Regions from separate parts of the Arthrobacter saudimassiliensis genome, predicted to be linked through region 3. Evidence: riboswitches for the same ligand, from Rfam matches in the RefSeq annotation. Region 3 holds a riboswitch; each other region holds the start of a gene.
What was found. Region 3 has a riboswitch for thiamine pyrophosphate ahead of AC5RV6_RS03385 (ECF transporter S component). Riboswitches for the same ligand answer to the same signal wherever they lie in the genome.
Positions count from the first base shown of each region.

Region 1: another riboswitch for thiamine pyrophosphate. It lies ahead of thiM (hydroxyethylthiazole kinase); the one in region 3 lies ahead of AC5RV6_RS03385 (ECF transporter S component).
Region 2: another riboswitch for thiamine pyrophosphate. It lies ahead of thiO (glycine oxidase ThiO); the one in region 3 lies ahead of AC5RV6_RS03385 (ECF transporter S component).

Region 1 covers NZ_JBNHFX010000003.1:502,669-509,777, reverse strand. Annotated here, with positions in the region: gene AC5RV6_RS13580 (LacI family DNA-binding transcriptional regulator) at 1-58, shown strand, start outside; gene AC5RV6_RS13575 (multidrug effflux MFS transporter) at 67-1,428, opposite strand; gene AC5RV6_RS13570 (DUF5996 family protein) at 1,639-2,547, shown strand; TPP riboswitch at 2,609-2,698, shown strand; gene thiM (hydroxyethylthiazole kinase) at 2,690-3,499, shown strand; gene thiE (thiamine phosphate synthase) at 3,496-4,200, shown strand; gene AC5RV6_RS13555 (bifunctional hydroxymethylpyrimidine kinase/phosphomethylpyrimidine kinase) at 4,197-5,786, shown strand; gene AC5RV6_RS13550 (PQQ-binding-like beta-propeller repeat protein) at 6,112-7,109, shown strand, end outside.
Region 2 covers NZ_JBNHFX010000004.1:104,455-111,563, reverse strand. Annotated here, with positions in the region: gene AC5RV6_RS15270 (glycoside hydrolase family 76 protein) at 1-390, shown strand, start outside; gene AC5RV6_RS15265 (class II glutamine amidotransferase) at 374-1,246, opposite strand; gene AC5RV6_RS15260 (NUDIX hydrolase family protein) at 1,455-1,994, shown strand; gene AC5RV6_RS15255 (DUF6707 family protein) at 2,056-2,937, shown strand; gene AC5RV6_RS15250 (LacI family DNA-binding transcriptional regulator) at 2,974-3,990, opposite strand; TPP riboswitch at 4,226-4,326, shown strand; gene thiO (glycine oxidase ThiO) at 4,321-5,607, shown strand; gene thiS (sulfur carrier protein ThiS) at 5,620-5,859, shown strand; gene AC5RV6_RS15235 (thiazole synthase) at 5,862-6,695, shown strand; gene AC5RV6_RS15230 (rhamnulokinase) at 6,692-7,109, opposite strand, start outside.
Region 3 covers NZ_JBNHFX010000001.1:737,776-744,884, forward strand. Annotated here, with positions in the region: gene AC5RV6_RS03380 (ABC transporter ATP-binding protein) at 1-1,294, opposite strand, end outside; gene AC5RV6_RS03385 (ECF transporter S component) at 1,287-1,982, opposite strand; TPP riboswitch at 2,034-2,165, opposite strand; gene AC5RV6_RS03390 (DUF4235 domain-containing protein) at 2,252-2,515, shown strand; gene mnhG (monovalent cation/H(+) antiporter subunit G) at 2,525-3,031, opposite strand; gene AC5RV6_RS03400 (MrpF/PhaF family protein) at 3,034-3,294, opposite strand; gene AC5RV6_RS03405 (Na+/H+ antiporter subunit E) at 3,291-3,881, opposite strand; gene AC5RV6_RS03410 (Na+/H+ antiporter subunit D) at 3,878-5,485, opposite strand; gene AC5RV6_RS03415 (Na(+)/H(+) antiporter subunit C) at 5,482-5,970, opposite strand; gene AC5RV6_RS03420 (Na+/H+ antiporter subunit A) at 5,967-7,109, opposite strand, start outside.

The DNA.
Region 1 (7,109 bases), on a different contig from region 3:
GGACCTGGCCACCTCCCTGGTGGTGCGGGACAGCACCGCGCCCCCGCCCGCTGTCTGAGCGGGCGGTCAGTTCCCCGCGGCGGCCGGCGGGCGGCGCAGGCTCCGCCCGGTGCCCGGCCGACGGCGGGAGTAGGCGGAGGCGCCGAAGGCCAGGATCAGCACCATCAGGGCGGCGCAGCCGATGACGACCAGCGACAGGTCCAGGGCGGAGGAGCCCAGCAGCCCCACCAGCGGGCTGATCAGCCCGGCCAGGCCCACCTGCAGGCAGCCGATCAGGGCGGCCGCGGTGCCGGCCATGTGGCCGTAGTCGTTCAGCGCCAGGGCGCTGGCGTTGGCCATGATGAAGCCCTGCATGCCCAGCACCAGCCAGAGCACCGCGATCAGGCCGACGACGCCGCCGAGGTCCAGCGAGATGACCAGCGGCAGCAGCAGCGCCAGCCCCAGCAGCACGGGAGCGGCCGTGCGCAGGATGCGCAGCGGCGCCGCCCGCTGCACCAGCGCGGCGTTGACCTGGGCCGTCACCACCATGGCCACGCCGTTGAAGGCGAAGATGCCGGCGAACTGGGCCGGGCTGAACCCGTACTGCTCCTGGAACACGAACGGGGAGCCGACCACGTAGCTCATGATCACACCCATGCCCAGGCCCGGCAGCACGGCCAGGGACAGGAAGCGGCGGTCCCGCAGCAGCACCCGGTAACCCCGCGGCCGGGCGGCGACGGCGTCCTCGCCCGCCTCGGCGGCACGCGCGGCTTCGGCCGTCTCCGCCGCGGCGGCGGCCCGGGCGCGGCGGTGCGGCGGCAGGGTCTCGGGCATCCAGCGCCAGACAATGACCACCAGCACGACGCCGATCAGGGCCAGGGCGAGGAACACGGCACGCCACTGCCACACGGCAATCACCGCCTGCCCCAGGGTGGGCGCCAGCAGCGGCGCCAGACCGATGATGAGCATCAGGCGGGAGAGCATCCGGGCCGCGTCGGAGCCCTGGAACCGGTCCCGGATGACGGCGATCGCCACCACGCCGGCCGCGGCGTTGAAGAATCCCTGGAGTACCCGCAGCCCGATCAGGGTTTCGATGTTCGGCACCACGGAGCACAGCAGCGAGACCAGCACGTGCAGGCTGATGCCCAGCAGCAGCGGCAGCCGCCGGCCTGCGCGGTCCGAGAACGGGCCGATCACCAGCTGCCCGACGGCGGCGCCCAGCAGGGTGCCGGACAGGGTGAACTGCGCGGCCGCGGCGCTGGTGTGCAGGTCCTCCGCGACCGCCGGCAGCGCCGGCAGATACATGTCGGTGGTGACTGCCGGCAGCGCGGCCAGGGCACCGAGCATCAGCACGTATTTCAGCCCGCGGCGGCGGGAGGCAGCGGAGTCGGAAACGGAACGGGAGCTGGAATCGGCCGACGCGGCCGCAGTGGTCTTCCTAGGGCGCATAAGGACTACAGCCTAGTGGGCCGGGGCAAGCGGGGGAATGGACGTCCATTTTCCGGGAGCTGCGTGACGCCGGCCGGCGGCACAGTCTGCGGCCGGGTGCGGACGCCGGGCGTGGCCGCCGTGCGCACCCTTGTCGGCGTCGGAGCCGGCCTCCAGACTGAGGGAAGGGCTGTGGGGGCGGCGCCGGTTTCCGCGAGAGAGGCGTAGGAGATGAAGACCAGGTTCCTGAACTATCCCGACTGGCAGGCCACCGCCGATACGCTGCGGATGTTCCTGCAGATGGCGGGCAAGGTGAAGCTCGAGCGCAGCCCCCAGCGGCCCGAGTGGGCCCACGTCCGCCTGTTCCTGACCATCGACGGGATCGGCACCGGAATCATTCCGGCGCACGGGTCGAACTTCGAGATTTATTTCAACCTGCGCCGGCACCACGTCGTCGTGCAGAACAGCCACGGCCTGCGGGAGAAGATCCCGCTGGGGCAGGGCCTGAGCGTCAAGGCCTTCTACGAGCAGCTGATGGTGGCGCTGGACGACATCAACGCGCCCACCCCGATCAACGTCCGGCCGCAGGAGTTCCACGATCCGCTGGACTTCGACCAGGATGACCGGCACGCCTCCTACGACCGGGAAGCGGTGACCCTGTTCCTGGAAAACCTGCACTTCGCCTACCGCAGCATCGCCGCCTTCATGGCGCCGTGGCGGGGCAAGGTGGAGATGCCCGCCTACTGGTTCGGCACCATGGACCTCACCGGCACGCTGTTCAGCGGCCAGGCGGCGCCGTACCAGGGCAGGGGAGAGATTGCCGCCGGATCCTTCGATGAGAAAGCCTGCGAGTTCGGGTTCTGGCCGGGGGATCCGAAGTCGCCGCAGCCGTCCTTCTTCGTGCTTCCGTATCCGTTCGTCAGCGACATCGGCAGCTACGGCGGCATGTTGAAGCCGTCCGCCGCCCGGTTCCTGGCTCAGGAATGCGAGTACGTGCTTCCCCTTGAGGACGCCCTGGCCACGGCGGACCCGCAGCAGACCGTGGTGGACTTCTGCTCCAGCGCCTTCGCCATCCTGCAGCGCCAGGATCCCTGGCCGGACCTGGACTGGGCCACGGAGGCCCTGACCTACCGCCGCTGACGCGCTGCGGGCAGGGCCCGCCGGGGGTTTGCCCCTGCCTGTGCGCGGGGCTACAGTCGAGGGCAGTGACACGGGGTGCCGCAAGGCTGAGATGAGACCCGTCGAACCTGATCTAGTTAGAACTAGCGAAGGGATGTCGCGGATGAGCATTCGCCTGACTCCGGACCTGACCATTGACCTCCTCGCGCAGCTGCGCGCCGGCACGCCGCTGGTGCAGTCGCTGACCAACGCGGTGGTCACCAACTTCACCGCCAACGCCCTGCTCGCGCTCGGCGCCGCTCCGGCGATGACCGACATTCCCGGGGAGGCCGGCCCGTTTGCCCGGATCGCCTCCGGGGTGCTGATCAATCTGGGCACGCCCACCGCGGAGCAGCGCGAGGCGATGGCAGAGGCAGCGGACGCCGCCGCCGACGCCGGCACCCCCTGGGTGCTGGACCCGGTGGCCGTCGGCTCGCTGCCCGTCCGGACCCGGCTGGCCGCCGAACTGCTCGAACGCCGCCCGGCCGTGATCCGCGGCAACGCCTCCGAGATTATTGCCCTGGCCGGCCAGGGCGCCGGCGGCCGCGGCGTCGACGCCACCGACAACCCCGAGGACGCGCTGCCGGCCGCGCAGCTGCTGGCCGGCAAGTACGGCTCCGTGGTCGCGGTGTCCGGTCCGGTGGACCTGATCACCGACGGGCGGGACGTGCTCCGGATCGCCAACGGGCATCCGCTGCTGACCCGGATCACCGGCGGCGGCTGCGCCCTGGGCGCCGTCACCGCTGCATTCCTGGGCTCCGCGCCCGACGCCGACCGGCTGGCCGCCGCAGCCGCCGGCACCGCCGTCTACACCGTGGCGGCCGAAATTGCCGCCGAGCAGGCCGCCGGCCCGGGCAGCTTCGCCGTCGCGTTCCTTGACGCGCTCGCCGCCGTAGACGCCGCCGAGCTCGAGACCCGCCTGGACATTGCATGAGCACGGAGAACCTGATGGAGAACAACGCCTTGATGAGCGCTGCCAGTCCCCGCGCCCGGGCCCGCAGCACCGGCATCTACCTGGTTACCGACACCGCCCAGTGCGGGCCCCGGGGACTGGTGGACACGGTGCGCGCCGCCGTCGCCGGCGGTATCCGCACCGTCCAGGTGCGGGAAAAGGACGCCACCGCCGCCGAGTTTTACGCCCGGGTGCTGGCCGTCGCCGAGGCGGTCGGAGACCGGGCGCTGGTGCTGGTCGATGACCGGGTGGACATCTACCTCGCCGCCCGGGCCGCGGGCGCGGCCGTGCACGGCGTGCACGTGGGCCAGTCCGACCTGCCCGTGGCGGCGGTGCGGCAGCTGGTCGGCCCGGACGCCGTCGTTGGATTGACCGCGAACAAACCCGAGCACCTGACCGCGCTCGCCGCCCTGCCGGCCGGAACCGTGGACCATCTGGGCACCGGGGTCATCCGGCCCACCGCCACCAAGAAGGACCACCCCGAACCGCTGGGCATCGACGGCTTCGCCCGGTTCGCGGCCGCGGCTCCGGTGCCCTGCGTAGCGATCGGCGGGGTCACGGCCGCCGACGTCGCGCCGCTGCGCGCCGCCGGGGCGAGCGGCGTCGCGATTGTCTCCGCGGTCTGCGCGGCCGCCGATCCGCGGCAGGCCGCAGCCGACCTGGTCCGGGAGTGGAACCGATGAGCGGGTCCACCGGCCGGGCTGCCGCGGAGGCGACGGCGGGCGGCGCGGCCGGAACCACCGCCGTGCCGCGGGTGCTCAGCATCGCCGGCACCGACCCGACCGGAGGAGCCGGCATCCAGGCGGACCTGAAGTCGATTGCCGCGAACGGCGGCTACGGCATGGCCGTGGTGACCGCCCTGGTGGCGCAGAACACCCACGGCGTGCGATCCATCCACACCCCGCCCGTGTCCTTCCTGGCCGAGCAGCTCGACGCCGTCTCCGACGACGTGCACCTCGATGGGGTGAAGATCGGCATGCTTGGCGGCGCCGACGTCGCCGCCACGGTCACGGCCTGGCTTGACCGGGTGCGCCCGCCCGCCGTCGTGCTGGATCCGGTGATGGTGGCCACCAGCGGCGACCGGCTGCTCGACGCCGCCGCGGAGGACGCGGTGCGGGACCTTTTGCACCGGGTGGACCTGGTGACGCCGAACCTGCCGGAGCTGGCCGCCCTGCTCGGCACCGAAGAAGCCGGCAGCTGGACCGAAGCACTGGAACAGGCCCAAGCCCTCGCCGCCCGGCACCGGGTCCTGGTCCTGGCCAAGGGCGGGCACCTGCACGCGGACGCCGGCAGTCCGGATGCGCTGGTGTCCGCAGAGGGGTCGGTGGCGGAAGTCCGGACGCCGCGGGTGCTGACCGCGAACACGCACGGCACCGGCTGCTCGCTGTCCTCCGCCCTGGCCACCCTGTACCCGCGGCTCGGCAGCTGGGAGGCGGCCCTGCGGGCCGCCAAGGACTGGCTGCAGGAGGCGCTGCAGCACGCCGACGAGCTGCAGGTCGGCTCCGGGCACGGACCCATCCACCACTTCCACGGCGTCTGGGAGCGCGGACTGGCGCCAACGGACAGCGCCGCCCCCGTTCCTGCCGCGGCGGGCCCGCATACCGCCACACTGTGGGCGGCGACCGCTGGTATCCGGGAGCGGGTATACCGGCTGAAGTTTCTGCGCGGGCTGGCCGACGGCACCCTGCCGGAGGAGGCGTTCAGCCACTATCTGGCCCAGGACGCGCTGTACCTCGGCGGGTACGCAGCCGCGCTGGCCCGCTGCGCCGAGCTGGCCGACGACGACGGCGCCCGCCGCTTCTGGTCTGTCCAGGCGCAGGCCTGCATCGAGGAGGAACAGCACCTGCACCGCAGCCGGGATGCCATGGAACCGGTACCGGCGTCGTCCGTCACCGCCGGCTACCTCGCCCACCTCAGCGAGCCAGACCCGGCGGCCGCCCGCCCGCAGCGCTACCTTCGGGCGGTCGCGGCGGTGCTGCCGTGCTTCTGGCTCTACGCCGACGTCGGGGCCCGGCTGCAGCCGAGGACCGCCGCGGGCAGCCCGTACGAAGACTGGGTGCAGACCTACTGCGCTGAGGGTTTTGTGTCGGCGACGGCGACCGCCGTCGGGCTGCTGGAGCAGGCGATGGAAGCCGATGCGGACGGGCGGGGCACAGCCTCGGCCGCCTTCACCGGCGCCATGGGCTGGGAGTTGGCGTTCTTCGCTCAGGGACTCGACGAGGAGGATGGCACCACGCTGCCTCACGGCGGCGGCGGGGAGCCCATGTAGGCTCGGGGCAACTGCCCAGGCACCAATCGGGGGAATGATGCCGCACCCAACCACATACCGGGGACCACGCCGGAGGCTGAAGGTCCTGCTTGCTCCGATCCTGACCACAGCTCTGCTGCTTGCCGGCTGCAGCGGCGAAGACAGGACAGCAAAGGCCGAAACCAGTGCCGGTGAGGCACGGGACCATCTCCATATCAATCTCCTCGCTCACGAGGGCGATCCGCCGGCGGGGCTGGAACGGGTGCCCCTGGACCCGGCGGGTTACCGGTACGGCGATCAGACCGTTGCGGTGGACGGTTGGCTGTTTTCCTTTACGGGGACCGGGATGACCCTGGCGGATTACCGCACCGGCACGGTACCGGCGTCGCTGCCGGAGGCCGACTATGAGGGTCGATCTCTGACCAAGGGCAGCACCCGGCTGAACGGGCAGACCCGCCCGCTGGTGGCGGAGGGATACCTGTACTTCGCCGATGAGCGCATTGACGGCACGGTCGGAGACGACGTGCGGGAGGTGGGCCGCTATGACCTGTCGACGGGGCGGGCCGAGGCGCTGGCGTCGGTGGGCGAGTTCCCGCAGCTCGCCGTCGACACCGGCATCCTGTACTACCTGGCCGACGGGGCTCTGACGGCCTTCGACACCGCCGGCGGCGGGCAGCTGTGGCAGGTACCCAGCAGCGCAGCAGCCGGCGAGCGGACCCGGCTGGCCATCTCCGGAAACGCCGTGGCAGTGATCGACGCGGACACCGCAGAGGTCTTCGGCCGGGCAGACGGGCGGCGGCTCCTGACCCGCTCCGGCAGCAGCGGCTACCTGGCCCTGACCGCGGACCCCTCCGGGTTCATCCTCGCTGAACGGAACGGCGCCGACGCCGGTGCATCGCGTCCCGTCAGCCTGGACCTGATCCGCGTCGACGCGCAGGGCGCAGCGATCCCGTTGGGGACTGTGACCGTCCGGGCCGGGGTGCCCGGAATCGGTGACTGGCCGGACGCGGTGGAGCTGCTGGCCGAAGACGAGATCGTGCTGGTCCGCGCCGGAAGCGAGGTCAACGCCATCGACGCCGCGAGCGGAGCACTCCGATGGTCCGCGGGTGTGCCGACTGCTGATTCCCGGCACAGCGGCACGCCGGCGTACCCGACCTTCAACTTCTCCGCAGCCCTGAGCGACGGCACGGCCTACATTTCCGTCTCCGGATACCATCCGGACCTCGACGGTCCGGCGGACCCCGCCTTGCAAGGACAGGCCCCGGCCGATCCATTGAACCGACTCGTGGCCCTCGACGCCTCCACCGGGGCGGTAAAGGCCGCTTGGGACCTCGAAAATCAGGG
Region 2 (7,109 bases), on a different contig from region 3:
GCGAACCTTGCGGCGGCCGCCGGGCTGGTGGAGGCCGTGGCCGTACACCTGGCCGGGCCGGAGGGCGTGCTGCGCAGCCACGACGGCGGCGACGGGGGCCTCTTCACCGGCATCCTGGCACGGTACCTGGCGGCCGCTGCAGTGGATCCGAGGCTGCCGGACGGCCCGCGGGCCGCCGCCGCCGCCCTGCTCGACGCCACCGCAGACGCCCTGTGGGCAGGGCGGGGCAGCCTCGGCGGGCTCCCGGTCTTTGCCCGGCACGCCGGCCGGGACGCCGACGCGGCGTCGTCGCCGGGAACCGCCGTGGGTCTCTCCACGCAGCTGCAGGCGTGGCTGGTGTTCGAGGCCGCCGCCCGGGCGGCCGGCGGAGGAATCAGCCGGAGGTCTTGAGCGGCTGCTGCGACTGCGCGGCATGCTCATCGAGGTCCGCCAGGGTCAGAGGATGGCTCGGCTCCGCCGGCAGCGGAAAGCTGCGCTCCACTTCCAGGCCGCTGTGCACGCGGAGCACCTCGCCGGAGTCCATCAGCCGCCAGTTCGGGTTGTCGTCCATCTTTTCGGTGGCGATCACGACGGCGGGGCGCCGGTTACGGGCCAGGTCCTCGCTTTCCATGCTGATCCGGGCCGAGCGCTTGCCCTTGTGCGGTTCCTCGGCGGCCACCTGCAGCACGTACAGCGGATGGGTCGCCGGATAGCGGACAGCCCACAGTTCGCCGGCGGTGGCGATGATGAGGTTCACCGCGTAGAGGCGCAGGTTCCCGGCCACCCACGTCAGGGCCGCGGTGATCGCCGCCCCCAGGTCCCCTCCGTTGCGGCGCGCCTCCCCGGTGATCAGGGCAAACACCCGCTCCGAATCCGTCTGGCCCCGCACCAGGTCCATGACCCCCAGCTGCCGCAGCCGGTCCTCCAGCAGCCCCAGGTCCTCCACCACCCCGTTGTGGGCCAGCAGCCGGTTCTCCTGCAGGAACGGATGCGTGTTGACCAGGGTGTCTCCTCCGGTGCTGGCGTACCGGATATGCGCCACGAACGGGGTTCCCTCCAGCTCGCGGGCCTCCGCCGCGTACTGCACGTCCTCGTACGCGGCGATCGGCGCCTTGTCCACCTTGGGCCGCCCCTGGGGATCGAAGAGCCCGATGCCGAACCCGTCCGCTTCCCGGCGGCTCTGCTGCGCCAGGCTGTCCGGGGCGGTCAGCAGCCAGAACGTGGCCTTCGCCGGCGCGCCGGTGTGCATTCCAAACAGACGGCACATGGTTCCTCCTCGGGGGCCCGCCGGGACCGCAGATGGCGCCGGCACCGGGACCTGCCATCAGGCTCCCCGCTCGGCCGCGGAGGGGCAAGGGACAGCGCCCGTTCCTCCGCCGCCCCGCCCGGATCCCGTGTCCGTCCCGGGTTCAGCCACGGGCAGAAGCGCCGCGTGCCGAATGACGCCCGGCCGGGCTTTGCGGTAGAACACTGCTATGAGCGTTCGTACCCCAGACCCTTATCCCGGCTGGCTCTCGGAGGAGGATCTCCACGAAGCCCGGCAGCGGCTGCCCATGGTCTATGTGGAGGCCGTTCCGGTGCGCTGCGACCCGCTGGGGTACGTGACCGAGGTGGGCCTGCTGCTGCAGGGAACCAACGAGGGTCAGATCGTGCGCTCCTTCGTCTCGGGCCGGGTGATGTACCGTGAGACCATCCGCGCCGCCCTGCTGCGCCATCTGGAAAAGGACCTCGGGCCCATGGCGCTGCCCCAGCTGCCGCCCTGCCTGACCCCGTTCACCGTGGCCGAGTATTTCCCCGCCCCCTCACAGACCGGGCTGACCGACGAACGCCAGCACGCCGTCGCGCTGTGTTACGTGATTCCGGTGACCGGTGAGTGCAATCCGCGGCAGGACGCCCTGGAGCTGTCCTGGCTGACGCCCGAGGAGGCGCTGCGCCCCGAGGTGTACAACGAATTCTCCGGCGGCCGCGGCGACCTGCTCCGGCAGGCCCTGGCCTCCGCCGGCTGGGGTCGCTGAGCGGCGTCGTTACCGCACCTTTATATACTGGGGGAACCGTCCGAGGGAGAAGGAACCAGCAATGCCAGAGAACCAGCCGGAGACGTATGCCTTCCGGGTGAACGCGGAACACCTCCGCCCGGGCCAGGCCCTGGTTCTCGCCGACGGCAGCGCCGCCCCGGTCGAGTCGCTGAGCGTCGAAACGGATGACTTCGGCGTGCCCGCCCTCGCGGTGGCCCTGCTTGAGGACAACCGGACCGTGCGGATGGCGTACGGCTCCACCGTGCGGGTCCAGGCGCCGGCTCCGGAGGGGCCGCCGTCGGCCGCCGTCCGTTCGGTGCCCACTGAGGAGGAAAGCTTCACCGCCGTCCTCGACGCCGCCGCCCGGGCCCACCCCGACGAACCCGCCGTCCGCGAGATCACCGCCCGGCTGGGCCGCGGCTTCAACGTGAAGTCCGGCAGCCAGCTGCAGGACGTCCGGGACCTGGCGCACCTGCTGTACGTGGACCTGGCCGACGCCCGGCACGCCCTGCAGGTCAGCACCCTGCTCACCGGGCTGCCCTTCGACGGCAACTTCGGCCGCTGGCACTGGATCCAGGGCACCCTGGCCCTCGCCTCGCACATCACCCGCGAGCAGGGCGACCCGGAGGCCTCGGCGGCCTTCGCCCGGGCGGTGCGGGCCGCGGACGACTCCGAAACCGATCCGCTGAAGGCCAAGCTCGCCGCCGAACTGCTGCAGCGCCAGCTCAACCAGCCGAACCTGTACGACCGCGAGATCCACCGCGCCGCCGAGGCCGGAGACCAGGCCGCCGAACGGGAATGGCGGGTGCTGCGCCTGGACACCCTGCTCTATCTGCGCGCCCACGGCGGCTCGCAGACCCTCTCCGCCGGTGAGCTGGAGCGGCGCATCGACGCCGAGCTCGCCGCGGTCCGGGCCCTCGGCCGCGACGGCCAGCCCGCCTAGCCCTGCCCGCCCCGGTTCCCCTGCGGTTCCCTGCTGCTAGCGCGGCGGCCGGGTCGAATCACGCACCACCAGCTCCGGCTGGAAACTGACGTGCCGGTGGTGGTGGTCCTCGGCCAGCTCATCTTCCAGCAGTTCGACGGCGGTGCGCCCGATCAGCCGCGCCGGCTGGCGGATGGAGGACAGCGGAACAATGGCTGAGGGCGCGAAATCAATGTCGTCGTAGCCGATCAGGGCGATGTCCTGCGGCACCCGGATACGGTGGCCGAACACGAAGGCCTGCAGCAGTCCGATGGCGAGCAGGTCGTTCGCCGCGAAAACCGCATCGGGGCGTTCGGCCGCCGGCCTGCCCAGCAGTGCCTCGCCGACGCGGCGGCCCTCCAGCACGGTCAGGGACTCGGTATCCACCACGTCCAGCGACGCCCCGGGAACGGCGTCGACGGCGGCCCGGGCTCCCGCTTCACGGTCCGCCACCTGGTGCAGGGACGTCGGGCCGCCCACAAACGTGACCCGCCGCGCTCCGCCCTCGAGCAGGTGGGTGACCGCCATCCGGCCGCCCTCGACGTCGTCAACGGCCAGGGAACAGTACTGGGAGGCCGGCGCCTGTTCATCCACCAGCACCACCGGGGTACCGCGGGAGCGCAGCCGGTCGATCCGCCGCCGTTCCGGTGACTGGGGGGTGATCAGCACGCCGCGCACGCGCTGTTCCTCGAACAGGTCCAGGTAGACCTGTTCCCGGCTGCGGGACAGCCCCGAATTGCCCACGATCACGGCCTGCCCGTGCGCGTCCGCGGCCGCTTCGGCACCGCGGGCGATCTCGTTGTAGAACGGGTTCCCGGTGTCCTGCACCACCAGCCCGATGGTGCGCGAGCGGCCCGCCTTCAGCTGCCGGGCGACGTCGTTGCGGACATACCCGAGGTCCTCGATGGCCTTCTGCACCCGGCGGCGCCGGTCTTCGGAGACCATCTCGGGCCGGTTGATCACGTTGGAGACCGTGCCGATCGAGACCCGGGCTTCCCTGGCGACGTCCTTGATGCTCACCGGGAATCTCTCCATGCAGTGCCTTCACTTTCACATCGGTCGTGGTGCGTCATGCGGGCTGGCTTCGGCCCGGACCGCCGCGGCCGTCCAGGGTGCAGGGGTCCATTCTAATGAGCCCCGTCCCACGTGGGGGCGGAAATGCCCTCCGATGACGGCGGGCAGCCGGGCGGCCCGACGGGCGGTCCGCCGGTGCCGGGCAGCCGAACGCCGTCAGGGGCGCATGTATGCTGGGCCACACGCTGAGAAGGATCAGCGGTTCTGCGGGAGCCCTCCGGGGCTGAGAGGGCTTAAGCGCCGACCGCCGCACCTGATGCGGGTTATGCCGCCGTAGGAAAGGACCCTCCGATGCACCCTGCCCTCCCCGCTCCCGGCGGCCCCGCCGCGCCTGACAACTACGCCCCCGACCGCTCCGTGTCGGTGGACGTCGCGGTGGCCGGCGCGGGCGTGATCGGCCTCGCCGTCGCGTGGCGGCTCCGGTTGGCAGGATTCCGGGTGGCGCTGGTGGATCCCGCCCCCGCCATGGGGGCCTCCCGGGCCGCGGCCGGTATGCTGGCCCCAGCCAGCGAGGTCCAGTATCAGCAGGAGGCCCTGTTCCCGCTGATGCGCGCCGCCGCCGGGGAGTATCCGGAGTTCGCTGCGTCCGTGGAACGGGCATCGGGGCTGCCGTCCGGCTACCGGGCTACCGAGACCCTGGCCTGCGCAGCCGACGCCGCCGACCGGCGCGCCCTGGAGGACCTGCGCCGCCTGCAGGAGGCGCACGGAATGGCGGTGGAACCGCTTCCGCTGCGGGCCGCCCGCCGGATGGAGCCGGCGCTCAGCCCAGGGCTGGCCGGCGTCTTCCGGATTCCGAGCGACCACCAGGTGGATCCCCGGATGCTGGCCGCCGCGCTCCTGGGCGCCCTCGGCTGCCGGGACGCTGGCACCTGGGGAACACCGGGTGCCGACGACGGCGGGCCGGCGCTGGTTCTCCGGGACCGCGCCGAGGCGCTGCACCGCACCGCCGACGGTGCCGTGGCCGGACTGGTCCTGGCCGGCGGCACCACCGTGCGCGCCGGCTGGACCGTGCTGGCCACCGGAGCAGGCCCGGAACCGGCCAACCTTCCGCCCGGGCTCAGCCTGCCGCCGGTGCGGCCGGTGTTCGGGGACATCCTGCGGGCGCGGGTGCGGCCCGGGGCTCCTCCCCTGCTCGAGCGGACCGTGCGCGGCCTGGTCCACGGCGTTCCCGTCTACCTTGTGCCGCGGGCTGACGGTTCCCTGGTCATCGGCGCCACCTCCCGCGAGGACAACCGCCCTGGGGTGGACGTCGGCGGGGTCTTCGCCCTGCTGCGTGATGCCCGGGCGCTGGTGCCTGCGGTGGACGATCTGGAGCTGGTGGAGACCATGGCCCGGGCCCGGCCCGGCACCCCCGACGATCTGCCCTGTCTGGGCATTCCCCGCACCGACGACGGCCGCCCGGTTGCCGGGCTGGTGCTGGCCACCGGCTTCTTCCGGCACGGCGTGCTGCTGGCGCCGCTTGCCGCCCGGCTCACGGCCGGCCTGATCGCCGGCACGTCCGGGGCCGATCCTGCGGACGCCGCGTATCTGGCCGCAGCTGCCCCGGACCGTTTCCGCTCCGTCCCGACGCACCTCTGAAAGGAACCATCCATGCCGGCCATTACCTTCAACGGCGCCGCCCGCGCCGTGCCCGAGGACACCACGGTGTCCCAGCTCGTCGCCGCCGCGCTCGGCCGCGCCCTCGACCCGGCAGGCCAGCCGGCCGACGGCGGCCGGCTGGGCGTCGCGGTGGCGGTGGACGCCGTCGTCCTGCCGCGCAGCCTCTGGCACACCACACCGGTGGCGGACGGGCAGAGCATCGAACTCGTGACCGCCGTGCAGGGAGGCTGATCATGGACACCTTCACCGATCCGCTGGTCATTGACGGGGTGGCCCTGGGCTCCCGGCTGATCATGGGCACCGGCGGGCTCAGCTCGCTGCACACGCTGGAACAGGCGCTGCTGGCCTCGGGCACCGCGCTGACCACGGTGGCCCTGCGTCGGTACGCCCCGGCGTCGGGCAGCTCGCTGTTCGAGGTGCTGGAGCGCAACGGCATCCGGATCCTGCCCAACACCGCCGGCTGCTACACCGCCCGGGACGCGCTGCTGACGGCGGAGCTGGGGCGCGAGGCGCTGGAGACGGACTGGGTCAAACTGGAGGTCATCGCCGATGACCGGACGCTGCTGCCGGACGTGGTGGAGCTGCTGGACGGCGTCGAGCAGCTGGCGGCCCGCGGCTTCCGGGTCTTCGCCTACACCTCGGATGATCCCGCCGTCGCCCGGCGGCTGGAGGACGTGGGCGCCGCGGCGGTGATGCCGCTGGGGGCACCCATCGGCACCGGACTGGGGATCCTGAACCCGCACAACATTGAGCTGATCTGCACCCGGGCGCAGGTGCCGGTGATCCTGGACGCGGGCATCGGCACGGCGTCGGAGGCCGCCCGGGCCATGGAGCTGGGCTGCGACGCCGTGCTGCTGGCCTCCGCGGTGACCCGGGCCCAGGATCCGGTCGCCATGGCCGCGGCCATGGCGCACGCCGTCGCCGCCGGCCGGCTGGCCGCCGGCGCGGGCCGGATACCGGCCCGCCGGCATGCCCTCGCCTCCTCGCCGATGGCGGGACGGGTGGACACCGGTGGGCCCGCGGAGATCCCGCGCGGGGACTGGGCTCCGGCCGGAGACGGCGCCTAGCGCGCCGCGGTGACCCGCGGTTCGTAGCGGATCGGTTCGAACGTCCGCGCGACCAGCAGGCGCAGCTCCTCCAGCCCGCCGCTGACCAGGCCGGCGGCGCGGGCCTGGACCAGCACGTTGCCGATCGCGGTGGCTTCGACCGGACCGGCGTATACGGTGCGGCCGGTCCGGTCGGCGGTGAGCTGGCAGAGCAGGCTGTTCTGCGATCCGCCGCCGACCACGTGGACCGTGCGGATGGTCCGCCCGGTGAGCCGCTCGATCTGTTCCAGGACGTCGGCATAGGCCGCGGCCAGGGACTCCAGGATGGAGCGCACCACCTCGGCCCGGGTCTGCGGCGGCCGGATCCCGCGCTCGGTGCACCATTCGGCGATGCGGGCCGGCATGTCCCCGGGCGGGGTGAACCGGTCGTCCATC
Region 3 (7,109 bases):
CCGTGGCCACGGAGAGGCGGCGTTTCTCGCCTCCGGAGAGGGTGAACGGGTTGACGTCCATCAGATGCCCGAGCCGCAGCCGTTCGGCCAGCTCCTCGACGGCGGAGTCCCGCTCCCGCCGGATGCGCCGCGGCCCGTAGGCCAGCTCGTCGCGCACCCTGCCGGTGAGGAACTGGTGCTCGGGTTCCTGGAAGACCGTCCCGATCCGCTGGATCAGCTGCGGCGGCTTCCACCGCCTTGGCTCCGCGGCGAGCGTCCCGCGCAGGGCCGACTCGGCGCGCAGCGACCCGGCCCAGGGCGCGGTCAGCCCCCCAAGTGCCAGCGCGAGGGTCGATTTGCCGGCGCCGTTGGGCCCGACGACGCCGAGCACGGTGCCCGCCCGCAGCTGCAGGTCCACCCCGGCCAGCACGGGTCCGGCGTGCCGGTTGCGGGCCACGGCCAGGTCCTTGGCGGTCAGCAGCGCTTCTCCCGGAGCGCCGGGGGCCGGCAGGGGCGGACCGCCGTCGGCCGTCAGCGGATCCAGGCCGGGCACCCACACACCCGCCGCGGCCAGCCGGCTGCGGATGCCCTGCCCGTTCAGCACCTGCTCGGGCGGCCCGTCGGCGAGCAGGCCGCCGTCGGCCGCAAGCACGAGCACCCGGTCCACGACCGGGGCCCAGACCGCGGTGCGGTGCTCGACCACGATCAGAGTGGCGCCGGTGCGCTCCGCGGCGCGGGCGACGGCGTCACGGACCTCCAGCACTCCAGCCGGGTCAAGGTTGGCGGTGGGCTCGTCCAGCAGCAGCAGGCCCGGCTGCATGGCCAGCACGGCCGCGAGGGCCAGGCGCTGCTTCTGGCCGCCGGAAAGGGCGGCGGTGGGATGCCCGTGCGGCAGGTGCCCCAGTCCGACGTCCTCCAGCGCCCGGGCGGTCCGGGCCGGAATCCGTGCTGCGGGCACCTGCAGGTTTTCCGCGCCGAACGCCACCTCGTCGCCCACCCGGGAGAGCACCACCTGGCTCTCCGGATCCTGCAGCACCAGCCCGGCGCGGCCGCGCGCCCGACGCGGGTCGACGCCGTCGATGCTCAGGCGCCCGGACTGCTCGCCGCCGCCGTCGCCCTCGTCGTCGGCAAGGATGCCGGCCAGCGCGTGCAGCAGCGTCGATTTGCCTGCGCCGGAAGCTCCCAGCAGCAGGACCCGCTCGCCGGCACGGATGTGCAGGTCCAGTCCGCTGACCGCGGGCCGGCGGCGCCCGGCGTGCCGCCAGCCGAACCCCTCGGCGCGGACTTCGGCCGGGGCGGCGGGCCGGTCAGGCATCGGCGCTGCGGCCGGCCGCGAACTGGGACAGGGCGCCGGTGCGTGCCAGTGCACGCATCGCCAGCCAGGAGAGCAGGCCCGCGATCACGAGTCCGGACACCGCGGCGAACAGCACGTAGAGGCCCTGCCACTGCGCGGCCCATTCGACGTTGTAGAGGATGTTCTCGCTGACGCCCAGGAAGACCCCGGCGGTCAGCCCGGCCAGCAGCGCCACCGGCAGGGTGTACCTGCGGTAGAGGAAGAGCAGGAAGATCAGTTCCGCGCCCAGGCCCTGGACGGCTCCGGAGAGCAGGACGGACAGGCCGTAGCTGGTCCCCAGGACCATGGACACGGCCGAGGCCAGGACCTCGCAGTAGATCGCGGCACCGGGCCTGCGGATGATCAGCCCGCCCAGGACGCCGGCGATCAGCCAGCCTCCGCTGTAGAGGCCGAGCAGGGGCGGGAAGGCGGCGGTCAGGGCGCCGATGCCGCCGGCGCCCAGGGACCAGGCCCAGAAGACCACGCCCACGGCCACGGAAAGCACGGACGCGGTGACGATGTCCACCACCCGCCAGCGGGCGGAGGTTCGCCAGGATGCGGCGAGCCGGGCGCCCCACCGCGGGCCGGGTGACGGCGTCGGGCGCGGGTCGGGGCTCGGGGACGATGCGGTGGGGCGGGGCTGCGGCGCGCCGCCGGAAGTGTTCTGCATGGAAATCCTCCTGGGTTGCAGGAGGGGAGGGAGAACGCCGGTACCGGCGCCGCCCCTGAGATCTCGACTCCCTTCGCCGGTACTAACCGGATCAGGTTCGAGGGTCTGCGGTGATCCGCACTCTCAGCGCCCTGTGCCGTGCCCGGTGTTCCGGTCCGCGGCGGCGCTCCCCTGTCGTGTGTTGGCGCTACCACTGTACATCCGATCGGGACGCGTGGGGCGGCTGTGTCGTAGGGTGGGGTCAAAGCCCCACAAGCGAAGGAATGCCCATGAACGTGATCCTCAAACTGCTCGGCACAGGCGTCAGCATCCTGGCCGGAATCGTCTCCGCCAAGGCCCTGGACTTCGTCTGGGAGAAGGCCACCGGGCAGGAGCCGCCGAAGGACGCCGAAGGCAGCCTCGAGGCCTCGCTGCGCTCGGCGCTCGTCTTCGCGCTGGTCTCCGGCGCCGTCAGCTCCGCGATCCGCGTGCTCACCAACCGGGGCACCCAGAAGGCCATCCAGCGCTACAAGCGCACCCCCGAGGTCGTCTGACCCGCGGACCTATCCTTCGAGCCGGCGGCGGCTGCGGCTGCCGCCGGCTCCGTCCGTTTCACGGGCGGCAGCCAGCTCCTCGGCGGACAGGTTCCCGGTCTGGTGCACGTCGTCCACCTGCGGATCGGCGTCGGCGCCCTCCTCGGCCTCCTGCGCCTCGGTGATGTAGCGCTGGGCGCGCTCGACGACGTCGTCCAGCTCGTCGATGCTCAGCAGCTCCGGCCGCAGGTGCTTGGTGCGGTAGCCGGCGCGGCCGATCATATGGGCGCTGACCGGGGCGGTCAGCAGCATGAGCAGCCAGCACAGGAACAGGACCGGCAGCAGCTTCCAGCTGGCGAACTCCACCGCCATGGCGGAGAGGAACAGCAGCAGGCCCAGCACCTGGGGCTTGGACGCCGCGTGCATGCGGCTCATCAGGTCCGGGAAGCGCATCAGGCCGATCGCGGCGGCCAGCGACATCAGGGCGCCGCCGATCATGAGCAGGCCGACGACGGCGTCGTGGAGGTTCTGGGACATTGTTACCTCCTGTCCGTGACGAAGCGGGCGACGGTGACCGAGCCGATGAAGCCGACCAGCGAGATCGAGATCAGCAGCGCCAGGTAGTCAAGGTGCCGGTTGACGATCATGTCGGTGGCCAGGCCGGCGCCGACCACCGCCAAAAGCACGTCCGCTGCGAGCACCCGGTCCAGGATGGACGGGCCCAGGATGATCCGGCCGATGGCGCCGAAGGCCGCCACCGCCAGCATCACGGCTGTGATCACGGCAAATACATTCATCATGCGCCTGCTCCCTGCTGTGCGTCGTCGAGCTGCCCGCCGGTGCGCTGTTCATCGGCCCTCAGCAGCTGCAGGTCCTCGCGGCTGCCCATGGTCCGGATCAGCCAGGCCTCGGTGCTGCGCACGTCCCGGCGGATCGCCTCCGCCTGCTCCTCGTTGGCGACGTTCAGGCAGTGCAGGTAGAGGGTGGAGGTGGAGCGGTCCACGTCCACCACCAGCGAACCGGGAATCAGCGACAGCGCGTGGCCGGTGGCGGTGGTGAGCAGGTCGGACCGGGTCCGCAGCTTGACCGCCACCACGGCGTTCCGGATCCGCGGGCCCTTCCGGATCGCCAGCCAGAACACCTCGAAGCTGGCCAGCACCAGCTTGTACAGGAAGCGGACGCCGAACCCGAACGCGTACAGCACGTTGAACCTGCCGCTGAGCTGCACCGGAGGCAGGTAGAAGATGCGCATCACCACGGCGGCGATGACCACGCCGAACGCGAGGTTGGCGAGGCTGAAGTCCTGCCAGAGCGCTCCCCAGACAAAGACCAGCCAGATCAGCAGCGGCAGTTCCTTGAAGACCGAAAGGTGGCGTTTGCGGCTCACGGCATGGCCCCCTCTCCCAGGACCGCTTCGATGTACGGGGTGCGCTCGAGCAGGTCCATCGCGGCGTTGTCGCTGAGCTCATAGAGCGGACCGGCGAAGACGGTCAGGGCGACGCCCAGGCCGACCAGGCCCAGGGTGGCGCCGACCATGCTCTTGGGCAGCAGCGTGACGGCGTCGCGCCCGGAGAACCGGCCGCTGTCGTGGTCGGTGACGTCCACCGAGCTGTTCAGGGTGCGCCCGTCCGGGCCGACCGCCAGCAGGATCGGGTCCGGGTGCACCGCATCCTCCGGGGTGCGCCAGAAGGCGCGGTTCCAGACCCGGGCCATGACCAGCAGGGTCAGCAGGCTGGTGACGGCGCCGGCGGCGACCAGCGCATAGGCCAGCGGCGTGCCCAGGTCCACGCCGGCCTGCATCAGGCCGAGCTTGCCGAGGAAACCGGAGAACGGCGGAATGCCGGCCAGGTTGATCGCCGGAATGAAGTACAGCACGGCCAGCAGCGGCGACAGCTTCGCCAGCCCGCCCAGGCGGTCCATGTTGGCCGTCCCGCCCCGGCGTTCGATCAGCCCGGTGACCAGGAACAGGCTGGTCTGCACGGTGATGTGGTGCACCACATAGAACACCGCGGAACCGATGCCGACCACGGAGGAAACCGCCAGGCCGAAGACCATGTAGCCGATGTGGCTGACCAGGGTGAACGAGAGGAGTCGCTTGATGTCCGTCTGCGCCAGCGCGCCGAGGATGCCCACCACCATCGTCAGCCCGGCAACGACCATCAGCAGCGAGTTGATCCGGTCCCCGGGGAACAGCAGCGTCTCCGTCCGCACCATGGCGTACACGCCGACCTTGGTCAGCAGGCCGGCGAACACCGCGGTCACCGGTGCCGGCGCCGTCGGGTAGGAGTCCGGCAGCCAGAACGACAGCGGGAAGACGGCGGCCTTGATGCCGAACGCGACCAGCAGCATCACGTGCAGCACCATCTGGGTGTCCGGGTCCAGCTCGCCGAGCTTGAGCGCGAGGTCGGCCATGTTGACCGTGCCGGTGGCGCCGTAGACCATCGCGATGGCGATCAGGAACAGCAGCGAGGAGACCACACTGACCACCACGTAGGTGACGCCGGCCCGGATCCGGGGGGTGGTCCCGCCGAGCGTCATCAGCACGTAGCTGGCGGTCAGCAGGATTTCGAAGCCCACGTAGAGGTTGAACAGGTCCCCGGCGAGGAAGGCGTTGGAGACGCCGGCCACCAGGATCAGGTAGGTGGGGTGGAAGATCGAGATCGGTCCGTCTTCGTCGCCGTCGGCCATGCCCTGGCCGGTGGCGTAGATCAGCACCGCCAGGCTCACCGCGGAGGAGATCACCAGCATCATCGCGGAGAACTGGTCCACCACCATGGTGATGCCGAACGGCGGCAGCCAGCCGCCGAGGTTGACGGCCTGCGCGCCGGTCTCCCAGACCGAGGCCAGCAGCAGGCACTCCAGCAGCAGGGTCAGGCTGAGCAGGCTCACGCTGACGATCCGCTGGGAGCGCTGATGGCGGATCAGCAGGAAGGTGACCGCGGCGCCGAAGATCGGCAGGACGACGGCGAGGGGGGCAAGGCTCGGACTCATCGGCGGGCCTCTCCTGTCGTGTTCGGGTTGTCGACGCGCAGCGAACCGGGCGCTTCCTCGGCCTCTTCGGGCGGGGTGAACTCGGTGGTGTCCTCGGGCACGTCGGCGTCGTCCTCGGCGTCGAAGCTGGACTGGCTGGCAACGCGGCGGTCTTCGATGTCCACCTGGACCTCGTCCTGCCGGCCCAGGATCCAGGACCGGTAGACGATGCCGAGCATGAACGCCGTCACCGAGAAGGAAATGACGATCGAGGTCAGGATGAACGCCTGCGGCAGCGGATCGTTGTAGGCCTCCGCGGGGGTGTCCGCGTTGAACAGCGGGGCCAGGCCCTCATACCCGCCGGTGGTCAGCAGCAGCACGTTGGTCGCGTTGCCCAGCATCGACAGGCCGAGCACCACCCTGGTCAGGCTGCGCTCAAGCAGCAGGTAGATGCCGGCGGCGTACAGCGTTCCCATGATCAGCAGAAGGGTGAGGTTCACGCTCATCGGGCCACCTCCCCTTCATTGACGAGCTGCGGTTCCGGCTCGACAAGCCGGCCGCCGGCGTCGTCGTCGTCGTTGCCGTCTTCGCTGCGCTCGTCGATCTCGGAGCCCAGGCTGCGCAGGACGTCGAGCACCAGCCCGACGACGACCAGGTACACGCCGATGTCGAAGATGGTGCTGGTGACGAACTTGACGTCGCCGAACACCGGCAGCGTGAACTCGAGGATCGCGCTCTGCAGCACCTGTCCGCCCAGCAGCAGCGGGCCGGCGGCCGAGAGGGCGGCCAGGCCCAGGCCGCAGCCGAGCAGGGTGCCGGCGGAGACCGGGCTGGCTTCGGCCAGCTCGAACCGGCCGCCGGCCAGATAGCGGATGGTCAGTGCCAGGCCGGCCATCAGGCCGCCCGCGAAGCCGCCGCCGGGCAGGTTGTGCCCGGCCAGCAGCAGGTAGACGGAGAAGATGATCACCGTGTGGAACAGCAGCCGGGTGACCACTTCGAAGATGATCGAGCGCCGCTCCGGTGCCAGTGTCCGGCCGGCCACGAGCCAGGGATTGCGGCGGACGGCGGAGAACTTCCGGGCCAGGGCGAGGGTGGCCTCGCGGCGCGGACTGGCCAGCAGTTCACGCCCCCGGTCCACGGAACCGGTGGCGATGTGCTCGGCCCGGCGCCGGCGGTCACCGCGGCCGCGGACGAAGATCAGCGAGGCGATGCCGGTGGCCGCCATGGCCAGGACGGCGATCTCGCCGTAGGTGTCCCAGGCGCGGATGTCCACGAGCGTGACGTTCACGATGTTGTATCCGCCGCCGCCCTCATAGGCCAGCTGCGGGTACTCCAGCGAGATCGGCGCCGCGGTGCGGGCCGCCATCGCGGACATGGCGATGATGATCATGGTGACGCCGAACGCGATGCCCAGGGCGGCCCGCAGCGCGCGCTGGCCGACCGGCTCCCGCTTCCACATCCGCGCGGGCAGCGACCGCAGGGCAAGGACGAAGGCCACCAGGACGATCGTTTCCACCAGGGTCTGGGTCAGGGCCAGGTCCGGGGCTCCCTGCAGGGCGAACAGCAGCGCCAGCCCGTAGCCGCAGACGCTGACCATCAGCACCGCCAGGAAGCGCTTGTTGGCGCGGGCCGCACCGATGGCTCC